3 regions of the Hyphomicrobium sp. 99 genome follow, and region 2 is predicted to be linked to each of the others. Evidence: predicted binding sites of a transcription regulator. Region 2 holds the regulator's gene; each other region holds the start of a gene.

What was found. Region 2 encodes LexA, which represses DNA repair genes until DNA is damaged. Its sites were predicted from a motif close to TGTTCNNNNTGTGTTCNG; they were not measured.
Region 1: a site for LexA is predicted at 1,420-1,437, ahead of G359_RS02250 (YifB family Mg chelatase-like AAA ATPase). Genes of this name have one in related genera too.
Region 3: a site for LexA is predicted at 5,693-5,710, ahead of G359_RS14400 (single-stranded DNA-binding protein). Genes of this name have one in related genera too.

What each region holds. Positions count from the first base shown of each region.
Region 1 is NZ_KQ031382.1:396,122-405,867, forward strand. Features, by position in the region: gene G359_RS02245 (methyltransferase domain-containing protein) at 1-1,293, shown strand, start outside; gene G359_RS02250 (YifB family Mg chelatase-like AAA ATPase) at 1,483-3,012, shown strand; gene G359_RS02255 (KTSC domain-containing protein) at 3,023-3,304, shown strand; gene folD (bifunctional methylenetetrahydrofolate dehydrogenase/methenyltetrahydrofolate cyclohydrolase FolD) at 3,321-4,208, opposite strand; gene G359_RS02265 (DUF167 family protein) at 4,232-4,582, opposite strand; gene G359_RS02270 (YggT family protein) at 4,579-4,869, opposite strand; tRNA gene G359_RS02275 (tRNA-Ala) at 5,097-5,172, shown strand; gene G359_RS02280 (hypothetical protein) at 5,474-5,803, shown strand; gene G359_RS02290 (efflux RND transporter periplasmic adaptor subunit) at 6,296-7,477, opposite strand; gene G359_RS02295 (efflux RND transporter permease subunit) at 7,492-9,746, opposite strand, start outside.
Region 2 is NZ_KQ031382.1:1,581,524-1,591,269, reverse strand. Features, by position in the region: gene G359_RS07755 (tetratricopeptide repeat protein) at 1-276, opposite strand, end outside; gene G359_RS07750 (hypothetical protein) at 748-1,053, opposite strand; gene lexA (transcriptional repressor LexA) at 1,708-2,436, shown strand; gene G359_RS07740 (ComEC/Rec2 family competence protein) at 2,445-4,781, opposite strand; gene gltX (glutamate--tRNA ligase) at 4,894-6,435, shown strand; gene gltA (citrate synthase) at 6,621-7,931, shown strand; gene lpxB (lipid-A-disaccharide synthase) at 7,892-9,130, opposite strand; partial or broken gene G359_RS20885 (LpxI family protein) at 9,560-9,746, opposite strand, start outside.
Region 3 is NZ_KQ031382.1:2,982,354-2,992,099, reverse strand. Features, by position in the region: gene uvrA (excinuclease ABC subunit UvrA) at 1-1,181, opposite strand, end outside; gene G359_RS14430 (hypothetical protein) at 1,470-2,087, shown strand; gene G359_RS14425 (hypothetical protein) at 2,080-2,490, opposite strand; gene G359_RS14420 (hypothetical protein) at 2,788-2,988, shown strand; gene G359_RS14415 (GFA family protein) at 3,022-3,414, opposite strand; gene G359_RS19755 (glycosyltransferase family 17 protein) at 4,101-4,949, opposite strand; gene G359_RS14405 (YkgJ family cysteine cluster protein) at 5,133-5,501, opposite strand; gene G359_RS14400 (single-stranded DNA-binding protein) at 5,950-6,471, shown strand; gene G359_RS14395 (cation diffusion facilitator family transporter) at 6,908-7,924, opposite strand; gene gyrA (DNA gyrase subunit A) at 7,997-9,746, opposite strand, start outside.

The DNA of each region.
Region 1 (9,746 bases), 1.2 Mb from region 2:
AAGCGCGGTGCCGCCGTTTCTGTCGGGGTGGACACGTACGCCCCTTACATCGACAACGCTCGCGAACGCGGCCAGCGCTACAACCTGGACGTGGATTTTCGCGTTGGTGATATCTTCGACGTGGAAGGTCAGTTTGACTACATCTTGGTTGCCTCGGTTCTCCACTACATCAAGGAGCCGATTCTGTTCTTCCGGAAAGTTTTCAGCCTGTTGAACCCGAACGGAACCTTGTTGCTTGAAGTCGGCGTTACCGACAATGACCGCGACCTGACCCGCGTCTTCCGTGACGATACGGACTATGTCTATCCTTCGTTGAAGTTTCTGGCGAAGAACTGGCTTCGCGATTTCGACGTCAACCTGTTCGGCGAAAGTGTTCCGCAGGTCGGCGACCCGGTGAACCGCAAGGTTTTCCACTGCCACAAGATCCAATCCGTTTATCTGGCCCCGCCGTCCGCGAGTGCCCTCTCGGCTATTTCGCAGGTCGAAGGGCAGCGTATTGATGCTGACCAGTATTTCCTGCCGGCCGTTCCGCGTTCACTCGCGCGCGTGCCCGAGCAGCAGAAAGAGATCTTCAAGGCTGGCGACAAGTTCGACGGCGATGTTGTCCTTGCGTTCAAGAGCATCGCTCACGACCGGTCGATCGTGAACTATGTCGTCGATGTGCTCAACGAAGCCGTTCGCTTTCAGGGCGGCTCCAAGCATACCTTCGTTGAAGGGCGAATCGTGCCTTTCATTTCCGAGCAGTTGTCGGCCCGGCTCAAGCCCTCGGAAGGTTTCCGTGTATTCCGCATGGCCACATGTGACGCAGAGGGCTCTATCCAGATCGGCCAAACGGGAGCGATCGACGTACAGAACACTGCCGACGTGCGGGCGGATATCGAGAAGTTTGGAGCCCAAGCTTGGGCCGAACGCTACCTTTTGCAGAACCGAACACCCAACAGAGCCCTGTTCGAGCGGATCACCAAACAAAAGGCGTACTGGCTCGGGCCAATAGACGTTCCGGTTGCCGATCTCATCCCAATGAGCGGCCCGGGCCGAAAGTATCATGAGGATCAAGCCGAGTGGGACCGCAGGGCAGATCAGATCGCCAAAGCGGTCAACTCACCCGATGACATCCCGCCTTCCATAGCCTTCGTTAGAGACGAAGAGGATGGCTCACGGAAGCTAGTCCTAGCCGATGGAGCGCACCGGCACGAAGCGTTCAGCCGCCGAGGCTTCAAGACCATGCCGGTCCTTCTATGGTTCGATAACGAGGCCCTCTACATGAGCTACCAAGCTAGGATCGCGGCTTGATTGCGATGGTTTGGGAGGACTAACGGATGAGTTTTTACACGCCGAAATACATTTGGCGGATACCACAAGGGCGATTTGGTTTTTGCTACAGTTGGCAGCCGAAGATTGCTGTGCGATGTGAGCCTGCGTTCCCCCTTCGTTCTTGACTTTGTCTCAGCCTGCTGATTAGCTCTCCTCAGGGGGAGCAAAATGTACGGTCAGATCTCCACGCTCGCGTTCATCGGCATCGAGGCACGGCCCGTCGAAGTGCAGGTCCGCGTGACGCCGGGGGCCGCCGCATTCGCCATCGTCGGCCTGCCCGACAAGGCAGTCGCAGAAAGCCGTGAGCGCGTCCGTAACGCCCTCCACGCGGTCGGCCTGGGGCTTCCCTACAAGCACATCACCGTCAACCTCGCGCCCGCGGACCTGCCGAAGGAAGGAAGCCACTTCGATCTACCGATCGTGCTCGCGATGATGTGCGCGATGGAGGCGATCGCGCCCGATGCCATCGCTGGCTATGCCGCCATCGGCGAGCTGGCGCTCGATGGCTCCATCCGGGCCGTGCCGGGCACGCTGCCGGCTGCCATCGGCGCCAACGCCATCGGCAAGGGCCTTATCTGCCCCGCCGCCTCGGGCCCCGAAGCGGCCTGGGCGAGCGAGGACATCGCGATCCTGGCGGCCCCGCACCTGCTGTCGCTGGTCAATCACTTCAAGGGGACCCAAACGCTCTCGCGGCCTGAACCGAATGTGCTGCCGACGCAGAGCTACGCCGCCGATCTCCGCGATATCAAAGGGCAGGAAACCGCCAAGCGCGCGCTCGAAATCGCCGCCGCCGGCAACCACAACCTCTTGATGATTGGCCCACCCGGCTCCGGCAAATCGATGCTCGCGTCGCGTCTTCCATCCATTTTGCCGCCACTACAACCCGAAGAGATCCTCGAAGTCTCGATGGTGCATTCGCTGGCGGGCGAACTGATGGGCGGCAAGCTCACGGTCGAACGTCCGTTCCGCGCGCCCCATCATTCGGCGAGCATGGCGTCACTCGTCGGCGGTGGCTCGCGGCCAAGGCCAGGAGAAGTCTCTCTCGCCCATCACGGCGTTCTCTTCCTCGACGAGCTGCCGGAATTCCAGCCGAACGTGCTCGACGCACTGCGTCAGCCGCTGGAGTCAGGCGAAACGGTTATCGCACGCGCCAACCATCGGATTTCCTATCCCTCGCGCATCCAGCTGATCGCGGCGATGAACCCGTGTAAATGCGGAGGCAGCAATCCCGGCGAGCCGTGCCGTCGCGGCCCGCGCTGCGCCAGCGATTATCAGGCGCGCGTATCCGGCCCTCTGCTCGATCGCATCGATTTGCAGATAGAGGTCCCGGCCATTTCCGCTGCCGATCTCGTTCTGCCCGCTCCGTCCGAAGGAAGTGCCGAAGTCCGAACGCGCGTCGCAGCGGCCCGCGAGCGGCAACGCGCCCGATTTGCAGCGCTGGGTGCCAGAGGCGTCCGCACGAATGCCGATTGCTCGGCAACGCTTCTCGAACAGACTGCAATGCCGGACGAAGCAGGTGTGACGCTTCTTCGTCACGCGGCCGAAACGCTCGGGCTATCGGCGCGCGGCTTTCACCGCACCCTAAAGGTCGCGCGAACGATCGCCGACCTGGAGCGTTGTGACACCGTATCCCGCGCTCATGTCGCGGAGGCCCTGAGCTATCGAGGAGAGACATTGCGACAGGTAAGAGCAGCCTGACGTTCGACAAATGGTGAAGCGCATGGAGTTTCGAAAATCTTCTACTATTCAAGCCGCCGAGTACGATGGTGCGCGCAAGACGCTCGACATCGTTTTTTCGGACGGCAGTTGCTTCACCTATTACGAAGTGCCGGATCGGGAATACGAGGGTCTCGTCAAAGCGGCCTCCGCCGCGGGCTATTTCAAGAAGCGCATTCGCGACAAGTACATGTGCGAGGAGTGCATCCGACAGCGCACGCCGCGCGCAAATAAAAACGCCGGAACTCGAAAGCCCCGGCGCACACTTCACTGATTTGCGTTTGTCGCGATCAGCCGAAGACGGATTTCACGCCCGCCTGCATCGCAGCGGCTTGAGCCGCATTCCGCAAGAGACACGCGATCGTCATCGGCCCGACGCCGCCCGGAACCGGCGTGATCGCGCCCGCAACTTTCGAGCACTCTTCATACGCGACGTCGCCGACGATCTTCGTCTTGCCGCCTTCGGACGGAACGCGATTGATGCCGACGTCGATGACGGTCGCGCCCGGCTTGATCCAGCTACCCTTGACCATCTCCGGAATGCCGACAGCGGCGATGACGAGATCGGCGCCACGGACGACGTCTTCGATGTTCTTCGTGCGCGAGTGCGCGATGGTCACCGTGCAATTTTCTCTAAGCAGCAGAGCCGCGACCGGCTTGCCGACGATGTTCGAACGGCCGATGACGACGGCGTTGAGGCCCGAGAGGTTCGACACCACGCTCTTTGCAAGGATGACCGATCCGGTCGGCGTGCACGGCACCAGCGCGCGTTCGCCAACCCAAAGCCGGCCGACGTTCACCGGATGAAAACCGTCGACATCCTTATCGGGGCTGATCAGGTTCAGCACCTTCTCGGCGTTGATGTGCTTCGGCAGCGGCAGCTGCACGAGAATGCCGTGACAGGCCGGATCGTTGTTGAGCTTCTCGACAAGAGCCAGCACGTCGGCTTCCGGCGTCTCGGCCGGAAGGCGGTGCTCCCACGAGTTCATGCCGACCTCGACGGTCTGCTTCGCCTTGTTCGCGACATAGACCTTGCTCGCCGGATCTTCGCCGACAAGCACGACGGCTAGTCCGGGCTTCAGGCCATGCTCTTTCTGAAGCCGCGCAACCTCTGCAGCAACCTCAGCGCGGACCTTCGCCGCAATCTCTTTCCCATCGATGATTTGCGCCACGGACATTCCCGTCTTTCCTCCTCGTTAACTTATTTTCTCAACGCGTCACTTCGTTCCTGCAGTCGCTGTTCGAGCACGTCCGGATCACCGGAAATCCGCAAGGATTTGAGCCGCGACTTCCCGCCCGTTGCGAGCGAAACCGAGCTCTTTGTCACGCCGAGCCACCGGGCGACCAGCTCTTCGAGCGCCCTGTTGGCAGCTCCATCTTCGGGAAGTGCGCGGACACGCGCCTGAAAAGCCGGACCGTCGGGGGTTTCGACGACCCCGTCAATCGCCTCTTTGGAAGATTTCGGGGTCAGACGAAAGTGCGCAATGACGCACGCGCCCCCATGCCGCCAAGCCTTGCGAGCTGGCGGCTGGGATGCCGACCGGCTGATCACACGATCGCCTTGGCGATATTCGGAAGTACGACGGTCTGGATGAAATAGCAGGCGAGCAGCAGAATGACGGGTGAAATATCGAGCCCGCCCATGTTCGGAAGGGCGTTCCGGATCGGCCGCAGCAATGGCTCGGTCACCGCGTTCAACCCCTGCCAGATCGAACGAACCATCGGATTGTAGGCGTTGATGACCCCAAAGGCCATCAGCCAACTTACGATCACGACGGCGATGACGACGTAAGTATAAAGAGTGATGAGATAACTGATAAAAGCCAGAAGCTCGAGCATTCGCCGTCCCGCAGTTGCGCACCGTTGCGCCATGTAGCCCCGACACCCAGTGCGCCGCAAGTAGGGATAAGGCTGCAGGAACGTCCCGGGCGGCCAGACTGCAAAATGAAGGAATTGGCTTCAATTTGTGGCGCGCGCCGGGCCCTGCCCGCACCCTTTGCGCCACTGTTCTGCTCGACCCGGTTTCTTGACAACAAACCGGGCCAAATCCTAAATGCCCGCCCATTGGGGCCGTAGCTCAGATGGGAGAGCGCTGCAATCGCACTGCAGAGGTCAGGGGTTCGATTCCCCTCGGCTCCACCACCCAACCTTTCTGCCTCGAGGGGCCCGGAATTTTCGCCACACAAACCGAAGTTTTTCAGAGATCAGCAGCCACCATGGGTTGGGGACTTGGCCCATACAGAATTGGCGTTCTTCGAAAAACAATTGAGCGCCGTTTTCTCGAGGAGGAAATTCTTCCCGAGCGCATCGGCGAAGGCGTTTGCTGATACCCCAAGCGTGTCGCCTGAGCGCCCCAGATCCACGCATTTCGACCGCCCTCTGATTGACAATACAACCTCCTCATGGCGTCGTGCGCGCTGGGATGAATAGGGGAGTAAAAGCAATGACCTTCAAAATCGGCGCGGCGATTCTCGTTGGCCTCAGCCTCGTCGGCTCAGCGACGACTGCGGACGCCCGCTGGAACCGGCGCGGCGAATGCCGTCCGCCGCTGGAAGGCGCCGCCACCGGTAAGGGCGTGTTCGGTCTCGGCAGCGAACGTGCGCGAGACGCGGCGGTCGGCAACTGGGAAGAAGCAGCAGAGAGCCGCTATGGCCGCGCTTTTTCGAATTTCGAACGAGCCACTAATGTCCGTTGGGATTGCGCCAAGAACGCTTTGATCACCGCCAAGTGCGTGGTCATCGCGCGGCCATGCGCAGCGCGGATCAGCGGTTAAGCAGCTGTCTGAAGCGATCGGCACGGCCAACGGACAAAAGGCATGCCGATCGCTCGTTCTTGTCACCTTCCTGGAGGCGCGGGCTCCGGCGCATCACCGGGATCATCGATCGGTATGGGCGAAGGCTGCGGCGGCTCCTTCGGCTCGGGCGGCAGGGTTGGAAGTTCCCCAGGCTCCTGCGTGGGAAATGGAATGGTCGGAGGATCGTTGCCGTTTTCCATCACCGAAATGTCCTCGATTTAATCACCTGATCCGACGCACCGGCCATCCGGCCGTTTTTCGGCGGCTGAGAGATGCAGCATCGAGCGGTCGCTCGACGTGCCAGAGCAACAGCGGAACGCACTCCAAAGATGGAGCGTTCCGCCGAATGATCGATCCATCGCCCATAAATAGTTGCGGCCCGGCGGAAACGGCCGTCGCCAGGATACGGGTGGCGAAGGCTATTACGGCCGATCCCTTCAGCCGCGCTTTCCCTTTTGTGTCTCGCCGTTACTAGTTGACCGCCCCGGTGGTGACCGCGGGCTTTCCGCCGGCTTGTGGCGGCGGAGCCGTGAGAGGCTGCACCGGAGATCCAGGTCCGATCTTCTGCAAATTGCCGGTGATGATGAGGTCTTTCTCGTCGACGCCAGTGACGCTGATGAGATCGCCATCCGCTGGACCGAGCGTCACCAGTTTCTGCTGGGCAATATTCTTATCGCCGACCACATAGACATATTTCCCAAGCTGGCTCGATCCGACGGCCGTTTGGGGCACCATCAGGGCATTCGCGTTTTCGCCGGCATGGATGCGGATGCGAACGTATTGTCCGGGCAATAGCGTGCGGTCCGCATTGGCTATGGTGGCCCGCGCCGTTAGGGTGCCCGTCAAGCGGTCGACGGAATTGTCGATGAAGGTGACGGAGCCTTTTTGCTTTGGCTTGTCGTTTCCAGGTACGAAGATCTCGGCGGCCGTCGCGCCGCTGGCGCGCACCTTCTGTATCGCGGCCAGATCCGCCTCGCTCGGGTTGAACGTCACGTAAATCGGATCGATCTGAACGAGCGTGTTGAGAGGCGCGCCTGCTACGCTGATGAGCGCTCCGAGCGGCGCTTGGTTCTTACCCAGCCTCCCGGCAAAAGGCGCACGAATTTCGGTATATTCGAGATTGAGTTCCGCAGTGCGGATTGCGGCGTCGTCGATGGTAATGGCTGCGTCCGCCTGGCGAAGCGAACTCGATCTCTGATCGTAGGTGTCCTTCGCGAGCCATCCGCTCTTGGTGAGTTCCGATCCGCGCTCGAGATTGGAACTCGCATAGTCACGAGCAGCGATGTCGCGCTGTTTTTGAGCTTTGGCGTGATCGAGCGCCGCTTGGTAATCACGCGGATCGATTACGTAAAGAAGGTCGCCCGCCGCAACGTCTGCGCCGTCGGGAACAACCTGTTTCTGGACGTAGCCTGAAACCCGCGCTTGCAGCGTGATGTCGCGAATGGATTCGGTCCGCGCCGAATATTCCAGATAAATATTCACCGGCCGCTTGACGACTGGCGCGACCGGCACCGGCATGGCGAAGGCGGCCTGAGGCGGCGCGGCCGGGCTTTCAACCGAGGCAATAAGCTTTGCAAGTTCCTGCCGGTGAAGATAGGCGCCGACGCCGGCGGCGGCGAGCAAAGCCAAGACAACAATCGTCCAAAGTCGCATCACGAAATCCCTGTCTATTCGGCAGCAGCCGGATGTGAAGCATCGTCGCCTGTGGCCACATGTTTCCCGGACATGTCGGCATCACGCCCTTCGCGCCACTCTTCGATCATGGCGTAGAACACCGGAACGAACAGCAACGTAAGCAGCGTCGCGGCCAGCATGCCGCCGAACACCGTCGTACCAATCGATTGCCGGCTGGCGGCGCCGGCTCCCGTCGCGATCATGAGCGGCACGACGCCAAGAATGAAAGCGAATGCCGTCATCAATATGGGGCGCAGCCGTAGCCGCGCCGCTTCCATTGCCGCATCGACGATGGGCAATCCCTCAAGTCGTCGTCTCTTGGCGAATTCGACGATCAGAATGGCGTTCTTCGCAGCGAGACCGATGAGCATGACGAACCCGATCTGCGAGTAGACGTCAATCTGCAGACCGCGCACCCAGATCGCCAGCAGTGCGCCGAAGAGTGCGAGCGGCACCGCCAACAGCACCATGAACGGCATCGACCAGCTTTCATATTGAGCGGCGAGGATCAAAAAGACAAACACGCTCGCCAGTGCAAAGACGACGAGGGCAATCGAGCCCGCCTTCAATTCCTGGAAGGTAATGCCTGTCCATTCGTAACTGAAGTCGCGAGGGAGCGCCGTCGCCGCCGCCCGTTCCATCGCGGCGATAGCCTGTCCCGTGCTGTAGCCCGGTGCGGGCCCGCCGTTGATCAGCGCCGACGCGTAGTTATTGTAATGAGGAACGGTCTCCGGACCGACGATTGGTTTCAACGTTCCGAGCGTGCTGAGCGGCACCATTCCGCCCGTCGCATTACGCACATAGAGCCGCGACAAGCTCGAGGGATCGGATCGGGAATTCTTGTCAGCCTGTAGCGTCACGCGGAACGTGCGGCCGAAGAGGTTGAAGTCGTTGACGTAGAGCGAGCCGAGATAAATCTGCAGAGTGTTGAAAACGTCTGGCAGGTTGAGCCCCAGGAGCTTCGCCTTCGAGCGGTCCAGATCGTAGTTGAATTGCGGCGTCGAGGTTGAGAACGACGTGAACAGCTGCTGCGCGTCGAGCTCCGGCTGCTTGCGGGCTTCCGCGATCAGCGCTTGCGTTGCCTCGTTGAGAGCCACGCTGCCGCGACCCGTCAGATCTTCGACCTGGAATTCAAATCCGCCGGTCGTCCCAAGTCCAGGAATCGAAGGTGGATCGAAACTGAGTGCGAAGGCTTCGGGGATCATAAAAAGCTTTCCGCGAACCTCTTGCACCAGACGCGATGCGCTTTGTTCGGGCGGTCGTTCGTTCCAGGGCTTCAGAATAGCGAACTCGACCGCGGAATTCGATTGCGCAGCGTTCGTCAAAAAGTTGAGCCCGCTGATCGAGCCAACGATATCGACGCCCGGAGTGCCCTCTAGAATTTCTCTGACCTGCTTCGCCACGGCGTCGGTTCGTTCGAGTGATGCGCCATCCGGCAACTGCACCACGACGAAAAAGTATCCCTGATCCTCGACTGGCAAAAACGTCGAAGCAACGCGCTGGGAAATAAAATATGTGGCCCCGAGCAATGCTGCGAAAAAGAAAAGCATCAGCCAGCGGATGCGTATTAGGAACCGCACGAGATGAGCGTATCCGTGCGAGAGCCGGTCGAAACCGGCATTGAACCAGCGGAAGAGTATGAAGTTTGAGGGCTCGCGATGCCGCAAGAAGACCGCAGCCAGCGCCGGGCTGAGCGTCAACGAATTGAATGCGGAAAGCCCGACCGAAATCGCAACCGTCAGCGCGAATTGGTTATAGAGACGGCCTGAAACACCCGGAATGAACGCCACCGGGATGAATACGGCCATCAGCACGCCGGTAGTCGCGATGATGGGGCCGGTAACTTCAGACATGGCCTTCAAAGCCGCCGCCATCGGCTTCAAGCCGTTTTCCAACTGACGCTCGACGTTCTCGACGACCACGATGGCGTCATCGACGACAAGCCCGATCGCCAACACCATGCCGAGAAGGCTGAGCATGTTCAGCGAAAACCCGAGCACGTGCATGATAACGAGGGTCGCAATCAGCGAGACAGGTATGGCGATCGTGGGAATGATCGTCGTGCGCCAGCTTTGCAAAAAGATGTAAACGACGAGTACGACGAGACCCAGAGCTTCGAGCAGCGTGAAGACCACGTCATGCATGGCGGCCGAGACGAACCGGGTCGTATCGTAGTGCATGCCGTAAGCGATGCCCTTCGGGAACCGCTGCGAAAGCTCGTCCATTTTGGCCAGCACGCGCTGCTGAA
Region 2 (9,746 bases):
GGGCTCGTCGAGCGCCCTAGCCGGTGAAGGACAACGAAACAGACCCGCAACGGACTCTCTCGACTCCTGCAAGCGCTTCTCTTGCCGCCCCAAGAATTCGTCCATCCTGTCCAAGAGACGATATCCCGAGCTGCGCCATTTAATGAACACTCCGTAGGCCGCCGGAAAGATCGGAATGAGAAAGCTCAATATTTTGGGGGCCTGAATTCCTTGAAAAAACGTCTCCGCGACGTGCGACCATTGCTCAAAAACCGAATGCAAAAGTTCCTCGAACATATTTACGCCCCCCAAACGCAACAACGCGACCCCACCCAATTCCGTTAACTTCTCTCAGAGCAGATCATCTGTACAGCCCCCATTCCTCCTTTTCCAAATTGCAATTCCCCCCACTCAAAAAAACTTATCCCCGCTCTCGCCTCCTCACGCATAATCGCGTCGCCCATCCGGCGAAGGGTTCGTGCGCAAGGCGTTGCGTCGGGCTCGGGTGGGGCAGCCCGACCCGGGGCGTGACGCGCGCTTCCGGACAAGGCGATCGGCAAGGTTCGCACAGGGTGAGAAGCCTGTGTGCGGAGCATCCCGCTGACGTAAAGTGACCCTGCTCGAGACCCTGTTCTCGGTCTGTCACGGAGCGGATCGGTTCCGAGACTTCATTGCTGCACGACCCAGCCGCGGAACCCGTCCGCTTCGTGCTTATTGATTGCGCACACGGCTCCGCTTTCGCGGAGCCGGCCGCCGGTGCGGAAGAGATCAGTGGCGAGACGAGGCGTGGAAGCTCGGGACGAAGTGATGGCCGGCGCGGCCGCCAGTGACTGCGTTCGCGATGACGGTGCCCAAAACGGTGACGATGACGCCTATGACGATCTGCGAGAACCAACCCTGCATGGCCCGACGATGCCCCGCTCCAAACGGCCGAAAATCGAATTGCTGCGCCGGTGTTGGACCGGCGGCGACCATCTTTCCGTCGCACGGCTTCCGGCGCTTTTGCACGGCTGCGAGGCGGCGGAATTCAGGCGCTCGAACTGGAGCGTTCGCCTCATACGTCGCCCGCGACACCCCGCTTGTCATCCCGGGCGAGCGCTTGCGAGACCCGGGACCCAGCCGGCAGGGATGGCTATGGCTGCAGCGAGCCCCGCCCACCGCCGTCATGCCGGCGAAGGCCGGCACCCAGACAAGCCTCAACAAAACGTCAGAGGCGGGCCGTTCCGTGGGGACAGCACATGCGAGTGCGCTGCACGTTGCCTGGATCCCGGCCTGCGCCGGGATGACGAGAATTGTTACGGAGATGGGCTTCCTGCTGTCATCCCGGGCGAGCGCTTGCTCTCCCCCACCGCCGTCATGCCGGCGAAGGCCGGCACCCAGACAAGCCTCAACAAAACGTCAGACGCGGGTCGCTCCGTGGGGACAGCACATGCGAGTGCGCTTCACGTTGCCTGGATCCCAGCCTGCGCCGGGATGACGAGAGTTGCTGCTGTCCGCCCGAACTTGTCGTTCCCGTGCTGGACGCAGTGGAGGCCGAGACATTCGTGCCACTCCTCCCTTCATTCGCACGACGATGGGTTGCATAAGTTGGGGCGAGGTTGCAGAACGAGACAAGAACGTGTAGCGTACATACACGATTTGTACCGTCATCCTGCGGGTGGCCGTTCGGTGGTCAGCGTTTCGGCCAGCGGCGCTCGCACAGCCATGGAAGGCTTGAGACGAAACGCGATGCTCACCGAGAAACAGAAAGACCTCCTGCTTTTCATCCACGCGCGCATGCAAGAACGCGGCGTGCCCCCCTCGTTCGATGAAATGAAGGACGCGCTGGATCTGAGGTCGAAGTCCGGCATTCACCGGCTCATCACGGCTCTCGTGGAGCGCGGGTTCATCCGCCGTCTGCCGCACCGGGCGCGGGCCATCGAAGTCATCAAGCTTCCGGACAATCAAAGCGCGGGGGCAGGCGCCTCCGTTTCCTCGATCGCGCCGCAGCGCGGTTTCCAGCCGAGCGTGATCGAAGGCTCCGGGCCGCGTGCGAGCGTTTCGCCACCGCCGCCGTCGCACGTCATCGACGCGCGGACGGTCTCGATCCCGGTCATGGGCCGGATCGCGGCCGGTACGCCGATCAGCGCCATTCAGAACCACACCCACGACATCGCCGTGCCGCCCGACATTTTAACGAACGGCGAGCATTTCGCCCTGGAAGTGAAGGGCGATTCGATGATCGAGGCGGGTATCCATGACGGCGATACCGTCATCATCCGCCGCTGCAACAACGCGGAGAACGGCGACATCATCGTCGCGCTCGTCGAGGGCGAGGAAGCGACGCTGAAGCGGCTGCGCAAGAAGGGGTCGACGATCGCGCTCGAGGCGGCCAATCCGGAATTCAAGACGCGCATTTTCGGGCCGGATCAGATCGACATTCAGGGGCGGCTCGTCGGGCTGCTCAGGCGTTACTGAGGCTGGCGCTACTGGGCGTCGCTGGCGGCAGACGCGTCAGCGGACGCGTCGTCGAGCCAGTCGTTCGCGGGTTCGGGCCCCTCGCCCGGGTCGTCTTCGGCCAGGGTTCGGGGATCTGATTCCGGGTTTTCGGTCGCGCGTGCCACTGCGGGCGGGGGTGCCCCTCCCCCCGGCGTCTCCACGATGCGCGGCTTCGGCAATCCAAGCGACTTGCGCTCCGGCATCACGCTCCACGGCCGCTCGCCGCGATGGGCGGCGACCGTTTCGAGGCGCACGCGCGGTTCCGGGCTATCATCGGTCCGGTCGACGTAGAGCGCATAAGCGCCGTTTCGCCACCGGTCGAAGACATCGATGATGGTTCGCGGGACGCTGCAGTCCTCCGGCTTCGGGTCATTGATGACCAGCACGTCGGCATTCAGACAATCGTCGGTGATGGCCGCGGGATGGTTCGCAACGGCGACGGTTGCGCCTTTGACATGGGCGATACATCCAGCCGCATCGCAGGTGAATGCGTCACCGCTTTGCGCATCGCGCGCGGTCCGGCCATCGCCGTCATATTCGAGCCAGCGGTCGAGATCGTATTTCGAGCCTTTGTTCGGCAGCGCGGAGAGCTTTCCGGAGGTGTCGCGCACGGCGATCAGACCTTTCTGGCCGATCAGGATATCGGGCCGCGGCATCCACGGCGCGAGGAGCAGACCAAGAACCACGAGAGCCGCGCCTAAAAGCCGAATGCGCGTCTGCCAAAGCGAAAGCCAGATTCCGCCAGCGAGCATCAGGGCGAAGGCGAGCGCCGGAATTTCCGGAATGTGGCCGACGGCGCCCGGCAATGCGCCAACCTTGTTCGCGCACCAGGCCATGCCTTCAATGCCCCAGCCCATCGGCTTCAGTCCAAGCCATTCAAGCCCGAACGGTATCAGCACCATCGCCAGCAGCGCCGACGGCATGACGATGATGTTGCAGATCGGAATGGCGATCATATTGCCGAGCACGGCATATTGCTGGCTCTGGTGGAAGTTGTAGGCGGCGAACGGCGCGACGGCCACGCTCGCGATGAGGGTCGAGGCAATAATCTCGCCGAAGAACTTCACGACCTTCAGCACCGGATGCGGGCGCGACTGACGTCCGAGGAAATTGCTCAAGGTTTCGTGCGATGCGATCAGCGCCGTGACGGCGGCAAACGACATTTGGAAGCCAGCGTCCAGCAGGCTTTCGGGATAAACGATGAGGATCAGAAAAGCCGCGAGCGCGACGTTTCGCAATGCCAACGCGGGGCGATCGAGAAGCACGGCTCCGAATATGATCAGGATCATCAGCGCCGAACGGACGGTCGCGAACTGTCCGCCGGAAATTGCAAGATAGGCGATGGCACTCAGTATTCCCAATGCGGCGGCGATCTTCTTGATCGGCAGCGTCAATGCGATCAGCGGGACGGCGGCGAGCATGAGACGGACCGAATAGAACACGGCGCCAGCTGCAATCACCATGTGCAGGCCGGAAATCGACAGGATGTGAAAGAGGCCGGAATTCTTGAAGGCGTTGTTCGTCGCAGCGGTGATGCCGCCGCGTTCTCCGGTTATCAGCGCAAGCGCGATCTCGCCGGTTTCTCCCGGCAACGCTTGGCGAATGCGCGCGGCAATTCCCTGGCGGACGCTTTCGATCGTCTGACGATACCACTGCGAAAGCGAGCCGGACTCTTCATGCCCCTCGATGACGGGCGCGGCGAATGCGTATCCGACCGCGCCGACAGAATCGAACCAAGCGGTGCGGGCATAATCGAAGCCACCCGGAAGCGGAGGCTTCGCAGGCGGCGACAGGTTCGCTTTGATGCGAATGCGATCTCCGGGCGCCGCGGGCGAACGCGCGGACATCGTCCGGATGCGAATGACGGCCGGCGTTTGATCGGCTGTCAGGCCTGCGATGGTCGGCTTCCTGATTGTGAGCCGTTGGCCGCGCGGGATCTTTGCTTCGACCATCGTCACGGTGCCGGTGATCTCGACGCCATGCAGGGCCTTGGTCAGGACTGGGGCGCGGACGGCTTCGACACGCAGCTTTGCAATTGCAAAGCCCGCTCCCGCCAATACAAAAGCGGTCGTCATGGCTGCGGCCAGTGTTCCCGCTCGGACCGTCAAACGCAGGATGAGCGCCAGCAGGAGGGGCGCGAATGCCATGATCGTCGGCGGTTCGACGGAAAGTGAGAAATAGGCCGCAATCCCGGCGCCGAGGCAAACCGGAGCCCAAAGAAAAAAGCTTTCCCGTTCGGCGTCGAACAGAAGCGCGGCGCGGCTGAGGCCACGCTCCGGTTGCGCCGGAAATCCGATCTCTAGCCCAGCCGCTTCGACCGACATGCCCCCTGCCCGTTGCAAGCCAAGGCCGGAATTTCCGCCCTCTTAACTTGTCCCACCTCACATGCTACGAGCGGAGCCTCATTCCCTCAATGGCAGGCGAGCAAAAAGGTCAATGTCCGAGACCGTTACACCGAGTGCGCCCATCGTGCGATTTGCACCCTCTCCGACAGGGTATCTGCATATCGGAGGCGCGCGCACGGCGCTCTTCAACTGGCTTTACGCGCGCGGCCGCGGTGGACGCTTTCTGCTGCGTATTGAAGATACGGATCGCGAGCGCAACAACGAGGCGGCGGTCGCGGCCATCCTCGACGGCATCAAATGGCTCGGGCTCGACTGGGACGGCGACGTCGTCTCGCAGTTTTCGCGCGCGGATCGCCATCGCGAGGTTGCAAACGAACTGCTCGCCCGCGGCGCCGCCTATTACTGCTATTCGTCGCCCGCCGAGATCGATGCCGCGCGCGAGAAGGCAAAGGCCGAGGGGCGTCCGCAGATCTTCCTTTCGCCCTGGCGCGACCGCGATCCGAAGGATGCGCCGAAAGACTTGAAGCCAGCGGTTCGCCTCAAGGCGCCGCGCGAGGGCGAGACGATCGTCAACGATCATGTGCAGGGGCGCGTCGCATTCCCGAACAAGGATCTCGACGATCTGATCATTCTGAGATCCGACGGCAATCCCACGTACAATCTCGCCGTCGTCGTCGACGATCATGACATGGAGATCACGCACGTCATCCGCGGCGCCGATCATCTGACGAACGCGGCGCGGCAGACGCAGATCTATCAGGGCATGGGTTGGCACGTTCCGGAATTTGCGCACGTGCCGCTCATTCATGGCGCGGACGGCGCGAAGCTTTCGAAGCGTCACGGCGCGCAGGGCGTCGAAGAATATCGCGACATGGGCTATTTGCCGGTCGCTCTGCGCAATTATCTCGTGCGCCTCGGCTGGAGCCACGGCGACGACGAGATCATTTCGACGGACGATCTCATCCGCTGGTTCGACATCGACGGCATCAACAAGAGCCCGGCGCGGCTCGACTTCAAGAAGCTCGATGATTTGAACGGGCACTACATTCGCGCCGCTCAAGACGAGGAACTCGAAGCGCACGTGCGCGGAATGTTGCCTCATCTGAATTTTCAGGCGCTGGCTGAGCTGCCTCCTGATCCGAAAGCGCCGCCGCGTCCGGACATTGCGCTCGCGCGCGAAGTGCTGCGGCAGCTGCCTGCGGTCTTGTCAGGCAAGCTTCTCGCGGATCTCTTCGCCGCCAAGGGATGGGGGAATTTCACAGCGGCAATTCCGTCGCTCAAAGAGCGGTCGAAGACTCTCGCGGAACTCGTTGGCGGCGCATTGTTCATCGTTGCCGAGCGGCCGCTGAAGCTCGAGGACAAGGCCGCAAAACTGCTCGGGCCGGAAGGCCGCGCGTCGAACTCCGATGTTCTCAAACTCTTGTCGGAGGTTCCGGAGACTGAATGGTCCGCGGCGTTCTTGGAGGCCAAAGTCAAAGCCTTTGCCGAAGAGAAGGGTTTGAAGCTCGGCAACGTCGCACAGCCGCTTCGCGCGGCGCTCACGGGGCGCGCGGTTTCGCCACCCGTGTTCAACGTGCTCGAGGTGCTAGGACGCGAGGAAAGCCTGGGCCGGATTGCGGATGCTGCCGGATAGCTGGGCAATTGGCGTCTTAACGGTCTCTTGCCGCACCGCAAAATATCCGTTAAATCCTTCAATAGCCGATTGCTTTTGTGAAGGCCGCCAAACGTTCTCCGGGCCGCCGACATCCGGCCGTTAACCGGAGAGTGCGATAAGTTACTTCAGGCATCGGTCGTGTCTTCCGGGGCGAGGTGGCGAGCATGAACATTTACGACAAAGCTGCAAAGGGCGCGACGAAGCCCAGTGCGACGTTGACTGTCGATAACAAGCAGGTTCAGCTTTCGGTGCGTTCCGGCACCATCGGGCCTGACGTCATCGACGTCGCCAGCCTGTATAAAGAAACCGGCTGCTTCACGTACGATCCGGGCTTCACGTCGACGGCGAACTGCAAGAGTTCGATCACCTATATCGATGGTGATAAGGGCGAATTGCTGTATCGCGGATATCCGATCGATCAGCTCGCGGAAAATACGAATTTCTTGGCGGTCTGCTACCTGCTGCTTTACGGCGAGCTGCCGACGAACGGCGAGTTCATCAATTTCCGGAAGACGATCACGAACCACACGATGGTTCACGAGCAGATGACGCGCTTTTTCACGGGCTACCGGCGTGACGCGCATCCGATGGCGGTCATGGTCGGGACGGTCGGCGCATTGTCGTCGTTCTATCACGACTCGACCGACATCAACGATACGACGCAGCGCGAGGTCGCGAGCCAGCGCATGATCGCCAAGATGCCGACGATCGCGGCAATGGCCTACAAATATTCGATGGGGCAGCCCTTCATCTATCCGCGCAACGATCTCGATTACACATCGAACTTCCTGCAGATGTGCTTTGCGGTGCCGTGCGAGCCCTACATCGTCAATCCGATCATCTCGCGTGCGTTGGATCGCATTTTCATCCTGCATGCCGATCACGAGCAGAACGCCTCCACCTCGACGGTGCGTCTGGCGGGTTCGTCGGGTGCCAATCCGTTCGCGTGCATCTCGGCCGGCATCGCCTGCCTATGGGGCCCCGCGCATGGCGGCGCCAACGAAGCTGCGCTCAACATGCTGAAAGAGATCGGCACGGTCGATCGCGTCCCCGAATTCGTGAAGAAGGCGAAGGACAAGTCGTCCGGCTTCCGGCTGATGGGCTTCGGCCATCGCGTGTACAAGAACTACGATCCGCGCGCCAAGGTGATGCAGAAGACCTGTCACGAGGTTCTCGATGCACTCGGCCACGGCGACGATCCTTTGCTCAAGGTCGCGTTGGAGCTCGAGCGCATCGCGCTTCAGGACGAGTACTTCATCGAGAAGAAGCTTTATCCGAACATCGACTTCTATTCCGGCATCACGCTTCGGGCGATGGGCTTCCCCGTCGACATGTTCACCGTGCTGTTCGCGGTCGCGCGCACGGTCGGCTGGATCGCGCAGTGGAAGGAAATGATCGAGGATCCGGAGCAGCGCATCGGCCGTCCGAGGCAGCTCTACATCGGGCCGGCGCGCCGCGATTTCCCGGCAGGCTGATCCGCAACAACCGACAACACGACAGCTGCCGCCGCCTCGCTTGGACTCGAGGCGGCGAGGCGAAGCTTTTCTGGCGCTAGGCTCAAGCCGGCGAGTTGCGCGGAGCGGGCAACGGTATCGCTCAGAAGCGGCGCGATGGCGTTTGCCAGATTTTCGGCCGTGCAGGCTTCCTGCAAATATTCCGGATAGACGTTCTTGCCGATGACGAGGTTCGCCAAGACGACGCTCGGCACCTTCAGCAGGAAGCGCAAGTTCGCCATCACCTTATCGACCTTGTAGGCAACGACCGAGGGCGTTCCGGCGAGTGCAAGTTCGAGGGTCACGGTGCCAGATGCCGCGAGCGCGGCTCGTGCGAGACGCATGGCGGCGTATTTGTCGTTCGTCGCCGATGCATCGATGATGTGCGGCTTAGGCGTCCATGCTTCTGTTTTCGCGGCGACGCGATCGCGCAGATGGCGGACGGCCGGGATGATGACTTCAATCGGTCCCTTCGACGACGCAACGCGCGCGACCGCTTCGCCGAACACGTCGATTAGTCGTTCGACTTCTGAAGTGCGGCTGCCAGGGAGAACGAGCAAGACCGGGCGGTCAGGTGCGATACCGAGGCGAGACGCCAGGCCGTTCGCGTCGGCATTCTGAATGTCGTCGAGCTTTTCGATCAGCGGATGACCGACATACGTGCACGGCGGTCCGCCGAGACGCGCATGCGCTTCCGGCTCGAACGGCAGCAGCGCCAGGATGTGATCGACGTAAGGCCGCATTTTCTTGGCGCGGCCAGGACGCCAAGCCCAAACGCTGGGGCTCACATAATCGACGATTGTGATGTTCGGCGCGCGCTTCCTGATGCGCTTCGCGATCGGGTGGGTGAACTCGGGGCTGTCGATGATGACCACAACATCGGGCGCAAACGCGATCGCCGCATCGACGGTCTGATAGACGCGGCGGACGATGCGCGGCAGCTTCGGCAGTATGGACATTGGCCCCATGACGGCCACGTCTTCGATGGGGAAAAGCGAACGGAACCCCTGCTCCTCCATTTCCTCTCCGCCGACACCCGAGAAGGCGATCGGGTCGGGATGCTGCTTCTTCAGCGCGCCGATCAGCTTGGCGCCGAGCGCATCGCCTGAGTGTTCACCGGCGATGAGGAATATTTTCAACGGCTTCGGTCCTGATCCCGGTTGTGAAGAGGCGACGAACATCGCGGAACTGTTTGCCAACCGGATGACACTTGAAGATGTCTCGAGACCCGCCGCGTCGCCGGTGATCGCAATACCGCTGAGGTCGGCGTTCTCGCCTGCGCGAATGAGCGCTTCGTCGAGCGGGTACTTTTCGCCGACGACCAGGATGCCGCGACGGCGCTTTTTCTTGCCGCGCAGGATTCTCACGCGTTCGACGACCGATGCGGGGTCTTCTGAGTTGCCGACGGCGAGGATGCGTCCGCCGTCAATGACGACAGCCGAGCTGTCGCCAAACGATGACAAGGCGGAAAGAACGCCAGCGGCGCGTGCGATGTCCTTTTCGGCGGAAGGATTGACCGGGAGATCGCCCAGAGCGTGCGTTCGGATATCTGGGATGCCTGTCGTATCGCGTTTCCCCTCTCCCGCTTTTATGCCCGTGATGAAGAGGCCTCGCTCGTCGGCGCGCGCGATCATCTCTGAGCGGTTCGCGGCGAGCACGTGATCGGCCATCACGGCGATGCCGCTGAGGCCAGCAGCTTCGACACCCACGATCGTGTTCGGGCCAATGGCCGGGAGATCGACGCGAAGATCCTGACCGGGCTTCGGGCGCTTGACGAGCACACCGTAGCGTTCGTTG
Region 3 (9,746 bases), 1.4 Mb from region 2:
TAGGTGAAGACGATGTCTTCGTCGCCGGAGCCGAAGAGGATCGCGAGCTGCACGTGCTTCGGCAGGCGCTCCCACGGCGTCTTCATCGAAATCTTGTAGTGCTTGGCAAGGCTTTCGAGCGTCTGCTCGTAATAGGGAGACGAGACGCCGGTTTTCGCCCATGGATAGATCGCGCCCTTTTCGAGGGAGAGCGATCCATCGGGCACGACGAGGTCCGGCTCGAAGCGAAGCTCGGAGCCGAGGCCGTCGCATACGGGGCAGGCGCCCGCGGGCGCGTTGAACGAGAAGAGCCGTGGCTCGATTTCGTCGATCGTGAAGCCGGAAACGGGGCAGGCGAAGCGGGAAGAAAAGAGAATGCGCTCGTGCGTATCGTTCTTCGATTTGTTCGCGCCCTCGGTCTCTGCTTTCGACAAAGGCTTGTCGACGTATTCCGCAATCGCGAGGCCGTCCGATAATTTCAGCGACTGCTCGAAGGAGTCCGCGAGGCGAACGCCTAAGTCTTTCTTCACGACGATGCGGTCGACGACGACGTCGATATCGTGCTTGTACTTCTTGTCGAGCTTCGGGGCGTCGCCGATGTCGTAGACGGTGCCGTTGATCTTGAGGCGCTGGTAGCCCTTCTTCTGCCACTCGGCGATTTCCTTTTTGTATTCGCCTTTGCGGCCGCGCACGACTGGCGCGAGGATGAGAAGGCGCGTGCCTTCTGGCAGCTCGAGCACGCGATCGACCATCTGCGCGACGGTCTGGCTCTCGATGGGGAGACCGGTCGCGGGGGAATAGGGAACGCCGACGCGGGCGAACAGCAGGCGGAGGTAGTCGTAGATCTCCGTCACCGTGCCGACGGTCGAGCGGGGATTTTTTGAGGTCGTCTTCTGCTCGATGGAGATCGCGGGCGACAGGCCGTCGATGTGATCGACGTCCGGCTTCTGCATCATCTCGAGGAATTGGCGGGCGTAAGCCGAGAGGCTTTCGACATAACGGCGTTGTCCCTCGGCGTAGATTGTGTCGAAGGCGAGGGAGGATTTGCCCGAGCCCGAAAGGCCCGTGAACACGACAAGCGCGTCGCGCGGGATTTCGAGATCGACGTTTTTCAAGTTGTGTTCACGCGCGCCACGCACGTGGATGGTCTTCATCAATTCGGACCCGGCGCGGGGGGCGGGCTTTTTCGCAGGTGATTTCATGAGGTAAGGTCTACCCGAGGGGGACTGGGGCGGCAATGCGACCGGAGCAAGCGCTCACAGATGATGCGCGAGCGTCGGGATTTCAAGGCTTTAGCTCGCTTTCTGAGGTGCCGGAGGGCGCGATCTGCAACCTTGCCAGCCTCGTGGGGCGGCCCGGCCCGGTTTCATTTCAAACGCCCTCCGCGCGCTTCTGTTCACGGGTCTGTCAGCAAGCCGTCAGCATTCAGCCTTGACGCCATCATATGGCTCGCCGAAACCAGTCAAGCGTCGCTACCGGGAGGGAACACAATGAGCGAAGCTCCATCTCTGCTGAATTTTGCGCACCCCGCGCATCCGGTGAATCGGACCGTTTCGGTCGTCAAGCTGCTGGTGCTTGCGGTTTCCGTTGCGGCCGCCGTTCCGACGGCGCGCAATCTCTATTTCTCCTGGAAGAACGACGTGCCGTTCAACCAGGTCGATCATCGTTTGGCGCAGGCGGAGCTGCTCGAGAAGAATTTCGACTGCAAGATCGAATACCGGTCGCTCTCGACGCAAGGCAATGCGCGCGTCGATGTCGGCTCTTGCTCGAAGACCGGCGACATTTCGATCCGCGTTCGCAGTCCCGACGGGCAAGTCAACTACGAGTGGATCGCGTTTTCCCAGCTGCCGAAGCCGGCTTCCAAAGCAGGCGGTTTCGCGAGCCTTCTGATTTCGAGCGCGCTCGCCGATGAGGTGCAGGCGCTGGGCGACAAGCCATTCGACGTCGCGCAGGACGCAGCCGTACTTTGCCAGGGCAAGGCGGGCGACAACATCGTGCGTGTGGTTCAGTCGGGCGGGCAGTGCGTGAAGGAGACGGTTTCGATCTTCCGCGGCTCGGTTGAAAAGAGCGAGCCCGTGCCTTGCGACAAGGCGTGTCCGATCAGGTGAGGCAAAACGCAGGTTCCGCAACTGTAGTTGCAGCATGCGCAACTAGGAAAGCGAATTCTAGCGACGCGGCTTTCGACCGCCTGAAATAAGCATCGAAACGCGCCAATGCCGGAAGCGTTTCGATGATCTTTTCGGCAAGATCGTCAACGGGACTTTCGGCGTTCAATACCGTGTGCCTATGGGCATACCAGGGGTTCCATTTCTTCCGCGTAGCGACAATCGCTTTCCATTCCAGCGCGTTTTTCCCGAAAGCGTTGTCGGCCCTGGAAAGGATGCGTCCTCGCGTCGTGGCTTCGGATGCTTCAAGCACAAAAATCTTCTCGAAGCGCGGCAGGTACGTTTCTACGTTGCCGCTAATCCCGCAGATGAATCTCGGCTTCGATGAGCGAAGCCATCGTTCCATTATCTCCTCATTCCAAAAAGTCGCGTGCTCGCTGAAATCGAAGGGGCGCTCCGGCATTGGGATGGCCTTCTTTGTTTTCAGGCATCTCCACTGCATAAGGGTATAATCGATGTCGGCGTCGATCGCGCGGAATCCGCGCCGGGACAACTCGGCGGCGAGCGTCGATTTACCTGTTCCGCTGTGGCCCGTGATTAGGAATAGAGGCATGGCTTTCAGGTTTGCTCCTAAGTTTCGTCTTGGGTCAAGACGGCCGCCGAGTTCTGTGCACCGCCGTTTGAGGTCGCGCAGGACGCCGCCGTGCTTTGCCAGGGCAAGGCGGGTGACGACATCGTGCGCGTGGTTCAGTCGGGCCGGCAATGCGTGAAGGAAACGGTTTCGATCTTCCGCGGCTCGGTCGAGAAGAGCGAGCCCGTTCGCTGTGAGCGGACAGCAATTGCGAATGCGCTGCACGTTGGCTGGATCCCGGCCTTCGCCGGGATGACGGTTGAAGGAGATTAGCGAGTCGTCCTTGGGCTTGTCCGATTGTTCACATCACCATTCGTCTTTTTGCGGCAAGCCGTCGGTGATGTCGTAGTAGTCGGATTTAGAGGCGACGTAGATGTGCCCGATAATTCTAAGGCCCGTCGGTTTATCGATCGTGCCGGCGGTAATGTAGATGTCGGGGCTGCCGGTCTGCTTCCAAAAAAGATTGCTGCCGCAGCGCGAGCAGAAGCCGCGGTTCACGTTTTCCGATGATTGAAACCAGCGCAACGTTTCGTCTGACAACATGGTGACGTTGGCGGCGGCGGTACTCGTCATGGTCGCGAAGTTGCCGCTCGTTCTGGCGCATTGCGAGCAGTGACATGCCAGAATGGGATTGAGAGGTCCGTTAATTTCGTAACGTACGCTCTGGCAAAGGCAGCCGCCCGTCTTTTGTACCGTCATAACTATCGTCTTTCGTTGCTGATTTTCGATCGCTTGCGTAGCTCGGCTCTTAGCAGACGAAATGGAGATGGGCGATAATGTGATCGATTTCGTCTTTGTAACGGGTTGACGACAGCTGTTTTGAGGCACACATTTCTATTGTGACGATACCGCTCTCGTTGACGGTTCCGGTAAATGCGTCTCGGTCGATGGGCCGATGAGCTGCGGATTGGAAAGCGAGCCACGTCCGTTCATGAGCGTGTAAGTGAGCTGGCATGGGAGGCGGTAGGCGTGACGGAGCAACCGAGTTAAGGAGATGAGATGACTCCGCCGGGTTATCATCGGGACCTCGGGACTTGTTCGCGAGGTCAGCAGCTTAAATGAGCGCTCTCGAGAACTGGCCGCGCTCAATCAGCTGTCCCCACCAACAATTTGAATTTTTTATGAGGGTGGCGACCTAGCCGGTCCCACAGCCTCAATCAAAGTCCGGTTTTAATCTGGGCTATCCATCGAAGGTCAGAACCCCGCGCGCGATCCGAGGATCCGGCGGGGTTCGTTTTTTTTGCGCATGTTTGTTGGCGCTTGCGACTCCGCTGTCGCGGAGCCGGCCGCAAGCGCAGGACGTTTTCCCCCGCGCTGGCCGCCACGCGCGGAGGTTCCCGCGAGCCGGCAGCAATGCGCGGTGGGACTGCGCGGTGGGACAGCGATCACGAGACCGCAAAGCGCTCCGAATTTTCCTGAACAAATTTAGGAAGCTGGGCGAGGTCTACAGGCGTTGTCGTTTCGGACAACCGCCGCTCGAAGGCCTCTCGATACTTGAAGTCTTCTCGGTCGGCGCGATCCATGTGGGAATATGCGAGAATTTTGTCGCGATACCTCGTCCAATCACCGATGGACGTCATGTGCCAACCACTATCCGAAATGACGCAAAGCCGAATAGCCATCCCGCGTAGTATGTAGTTCTGATATCTCGTGTAGAAACGGCCGATAAAAGTATTACCCAAGTGCTTGGCCGCGACCACCTTTGTCAATCGAAGGTGTTGGGCGCCTGGAAAATCCGAGAATTCAATCATTCTTGGGCCTTTTTCCCAAATGCTGCCGGTGAGGCGCCGGTTGACGGAACCGGTGTAGATCGGCATCTCGAAAATTGTCAGTTCGCGGGGGCGTCTCTTTGCGATGGCTTCGCGTAGCTTCGCCGCCGATATGATCTCATCGACGTCTCCAACAATAATCAGGTCTTCGGGCGATGCGTCCTTCAGGCCTTGCGAAATCTGTTCCCGTTGAAAATGTTCCCGGGCCCAGATTGCATCGCGCGGGCCAGTGGTGAGACGGGATTGCAGATTGCAGTCGGGGAAGTCTACGCGGACGTAGATGATCTTATCGGCGTAGCGGCTGAAGGCAGATTTGTTTTCTGCGAAATAGAGAGGCTTCGGATTGCCTTGAAAGGTCCAGTTGGCTTCGACGAGGACGAAACGATCAACAACTTCGTAAAGCTCGTGGAGTCTGATTTCGAGAATATCGAGTTCATTATAGAAGGTGAAACAGTCGTAGATCATTCCTGCATTCCCCCCGGAATATTACTCATTGCGAATATAACGGGGGTAGCATCGCTTTCGTGTACGGATCAATATTTTTCGGCGTACACATCCTATTCGGCTGGGCAGAAGTCACGGGAGGGCGGCTTCCAAGCGGGCGCCCTCAGCCGACAAACCGACCGGTGACGATCGGTTCGAGGTGCATCAATCTTTGTGATTGGTGATCGCGGCGAACGTCGGGTCGTTCTGGCAGCGGCGCTCGTGCATCAGAAAATCATAGTAGCCGCAGCGGCCGGGGCCGGGGTAATCGCGGCAGGCTGTCGGGCGCGCCTTATAGATCGTGCAGCAGCGCTTCTTGGTGTCGAAGAACTGGCAGATGCGGCCGTAGATCTTATCGCCCTTGCGGCGCATCAGATATTTGTGGCCGTGGCCTTCGCGCGTGAAGCGCCGCTTCGCCGTTTCGTATTTCAGTGTGAAATGCTTGGCGAGGCGTTCGACGTCGCGCTTGTTGAGCGCGATAACCGGGTACGAACAGCAATATCCCGGACAGTTGAGGCAATTGAAGTGAGCCATTTGCGGCGTGGTGCTCCGAGTGCGCGCGCTCGCGCTATTATCTACAACGGCCTAGACGATGCTGCTCGTCAGTCAAGACGACATTCGTGGTGACGCAACAACAATTTGGAGACGGAGGAGCAGTGGTGTTTTGCGGTCCCACCGTCAGGCTGCGCTCGAACGGACTTGCGGAGGGCGGGCGATTGCATGTATAGAACAATTAGAGAACGGCTATCCGCCGAGGCGCAAGCTCGGCCTGCTGCGCCAAGGTCGTGGACAAAGGTCAAATGGTTGGAGAAGGCTGGCGGACGAGGCTTTAGGTTGGCCGCAGCGATTCCGTTCGATCGAGCGGTTTGTTGATGCAACTCAATTGGTGCTAGCGTGTGAAACCTCCGCCGGCATCGCGGTCTGGCGGCCATCGCATCTTGCGATCAGGTGGCCATCGCAATTCATGTAAGGAGACGAGCGAATGGCAGGGTCGGTCAATAAGGTCATTCTGGTTGGCAATGTCGGCAAGGACCCTGAGATCCGCCGCACGCAGGACGGGCGTCCGATCGCCAACTTGAGCGTCGCGACGAGCGATACGTGGCGCGACAAGGCGACGGGCGAGCGCAAGGAAAAGACCGAGTGGCACCGCGTCGTCGTCTTCAGCGAGCCGCTTTGCAAGGTCATCGAGCAGTACGTGAAGAAGGGCGCGAAGGTCTACATCGAAGGCGCGCTGCAGACGCGCAAGTGGACCGATCAGAGCGGCGCCGAGAAGTATTCGACTGAAGTTGTCATTCAGGGCTTCAACGGCACGCTGACCATGCTTGATGGCGCGGGCGGCGGACGCGGGGCGTCGGTCGGGATGCAAGAGAGCGGCGCCGATTACGGTTCTTCGGATGGCGGCTTCGGAAGTTCTTCGAGTTCAAGCGAGCCGCGTCGCGTCGCCAAGACCGGTGGTCCGAAGGGCGGCTTCGACAAGGCCATCGACGACGAGATTCCTTTTTGATTGCTCGTGGCGACACGCGTTCCGCGAGCCGGCCGCCACGAGCGGGAAATGGTTCGGGGAGCCGGCCGCCAAGTGCGGAAGTCTGATTGCTCGTGGCGACGCTTTGTTGGTTTGCGCATGGCGACTCCGCTACGCGGAGCTGGCCGCCATGCGCGGCCTTGAGGCAACGCCAGAATTCTAATTGGGCTCGGCGACTCCGCTACGCGGAGCTGGCCGCCATGCGCGGCCTTGCTGCGACATCAGTTTTCAGTTGGCGCCGGCGATTGGCTGGCGAACTCTCGTTGAAGAGCCGTTACGTCACGCGGGTGTGTTTTGAATTGGCGCGCGTGTGGGTCTCTAATCGGCTGGCCATTTAATTCCCCGCGGCGCGGGCCGCGACGGGCGAATGTTTCGGCTAGAGGGACGGTCGTTGGCGGAATCGCAAGCGTTCTGCGTATCAGTGGGCGGCGCTGCCAACGACTTGGATCTGAGACGCGTTCTTGCTGGCCGCAAACGTCTGCTCGGACTGCACTTCAATGAAGAGATTATGCACGTCCGGGTAGCGTGATTTGATCGCCTTCTGCAGTCGAGCCGTCACATCCTCGACAGTCCGGGCGCTCACCCAATCATCGAAATCGACGCTCGCCGTCACCAGGATGTCCTGGGGGCCGAGGTGCATCGTGCGAATCTCGTTTATTTTGCGGATCGGTTTGTCGGCGCCCGTTTCTGCTTCGATGATTTTGCGTATTCCGGTTTGAACGGGGTGCGACGCCGCTTCGCCGACGATCAGCGAGCGAATTTCGCTCGACATGAAGATCGCGACAAACGCCAGGACGCAGCCGATCAGGATCGAGGCGACGCCGTCAGCCCAATCATAGCCGCCGAGATGGGCCGCCATGGTCCCGAGAAGCGCAATCGTCAAGCCGACCATCGCCGCCAAGTCTTCGAGCACGATTGCGAAGAGCGTCGGGTCCTTCGAGGCGCGGAGCGCTGTGATGAATCCCTGCCCGGACGATTGGCGTCTTCTGTTGAATTCACCGACCGCCTTCACGGTTGAATAGCCTTCGAGCGTCATGGCGACGAGCAGCACCACGTACAGCACGAATACGTGCTGCAGCGGCTGCGGATGAAGGACTTTTTCGATGCCTTCGTAGATCGCGACGCCTGCACCAAGAGAGAAGAGCACCATCGCGACGATGAAGCTCCAGAAGTAGATTTCCTTGCCGTGTCCGAACGGATGCTGGGCATCGGGCGGCAGGTTCCCGCGGCTGATGCCGAGAAGGAGCAGCAGCTGGTTCGAGGTATCGACGAGAGAGTGGATCGCTTCAGAGAGCATCGCTGAGGACTGGGTCCAAAACGCAGCGAGGAATTTTGCGACCGCGATTCCGAGGTTGCACGCGAAGGCGACGAAAATAACGCTTTTAGAACCGCCCGTTTCCACTCTTTTCCTGTCCCCCGCCTCCGCGGCTTTCATGCACGAAGCGCCGCGAAGGTATGTTGATGTTAGCCGATCATTTTACGATCGGGCGATGGGAATGATCGGCACTTATTCGGTGACGACTTCTTCCTCGTCCTCAGGGATGCGCTCGACGGACACGACTTTTTCGTCGGCGTCGGTTTTGAAGATGCGAACGCCCTGCGTGTTGCGTCCGGCGATGCGGATGTCGTGCACCGGGCAACGGATCAGCTGACCGCCGTCGGTGACGAGCATGATCTGATCGTTTCCGCCGATCGGGAACGACGCGAGTAGGCGCCCATTGCGATCGTTGACAACCATCGCGACGATGCCTTTGCCGCCGCGTCCCGATGTGCGGAACTCGAAGGATGACGAGCGTTTGCCGAAGCCTCTGCTCGAGACCGTCAACACGAACTGCTCGGCCGATTGCATCTCGGTGAAGCGCTCGGGGCTGAGGGTTACGGCGTCGGCGTTCACTTCCTCCGCGTCGGCATCCGGCACGGTCTCGGCGTCTTCGGCCTCGTCGGAACGGCGCAGCGCGCTCGCTTGCTTCAGATACGCGGCCCGCTCTTCCGCCGTCGCGTCGAAGTGGTTGAGGATCGCCATTGAGATCACTTCGTCGCCGTCTGCGAGCCTGACGCCGCGGACGCCGGTCGAGTCGCGTCCCTTGAAGAGACGGATCTCGTCGCCGATGAGGAAGCGGATGCACTGGCCTTCCGCGCTCGTCAGCAAGACATCCTGGTCGGGCTTGGCGATTGCGACCTGTACGATGCGGTCGCCCTCGTCGAGCTTCATTGCGATCTTGCCGTTCCGATTGATGCTCTCGAAATCGGTGAGCGCGTTACGGCGCACGTTGCCCGAGAGGGTTGCGAAGATCAGCTCGAGATCGGCCCAGGTGGAGGAATCTTCCGGCAGCGGCAGGATCGAGGTGATGACTTCGCCTTCCGCAAGCGGCAGCAGGTTGACCAGTGCCTTGCCCGGTGACTGCGGAGAAGCCGGTGGCAAGCGCCAGACCTTCATGCGGTAGCACATGCCGCGCGATGAGAAGAACAGTACGGGCGTGTGCGTGGACGTTACGAAGAGCTGCGTGACGAAATCCTCCTCACGCGTCGACATGCCGGAACGTCCCTTGCCGCCGCGCTTCTGGGCGCGATAGGCAGCAAGCGGCACGCGCTTGATGTAGCCCTTATGGCTGACGGTGACGACGCAGTCTTCGCGCTGGATCAGATCTTCGTCCTCGACGTCGCCGTCGAAGTCCATGATCTCGGTTTTGCGCGGTGTCGCGAATTCGTCCCTGATCGATGTGAGCTCGCCCTTGACGATTTCGACGACGCGGGCGCGCGATGCGAGGATTTCCAGGTAGTCCCTGATCTCGGTCGCGATCTTGTTCAATTCATCGGCGATCTCGTCGCGGCCGAGAGCGGTGAGGCGTGCAAGGCGCAATTCGAGGATGGCCTTCGCCTGCTCTTCCGACAGGCGGTACGAGCCTTCGGACGAAACGGTATGACGCGGATCGGCGATGAGCAGGATCAGCGAAGTCATGTCCTTCGCGGGCCAATCGCGAGCCATCAACTGCTCTTTCGCCTCGGCGGGAGACGCCGAGTAACGGATGAGCCGGATGACTTCGTCGATGTTGGCGACGGCGATCGCCAAGCCGACGAGGACGTGGGCGCGATCGCGTGCCTTGTTTAGCAGGTGCTTCACGCGCCGCGTCACGACTTCCTGACGGAAGTGGGTGAATGCGGTGATGAAATCCTTGAGGTTCAGGCTTTCGGGACGGCCGCCGTTGATCGCCAGCATGTTGGCGCCGAACGTCGTCTGAAGGTCCGAGTACTTATAG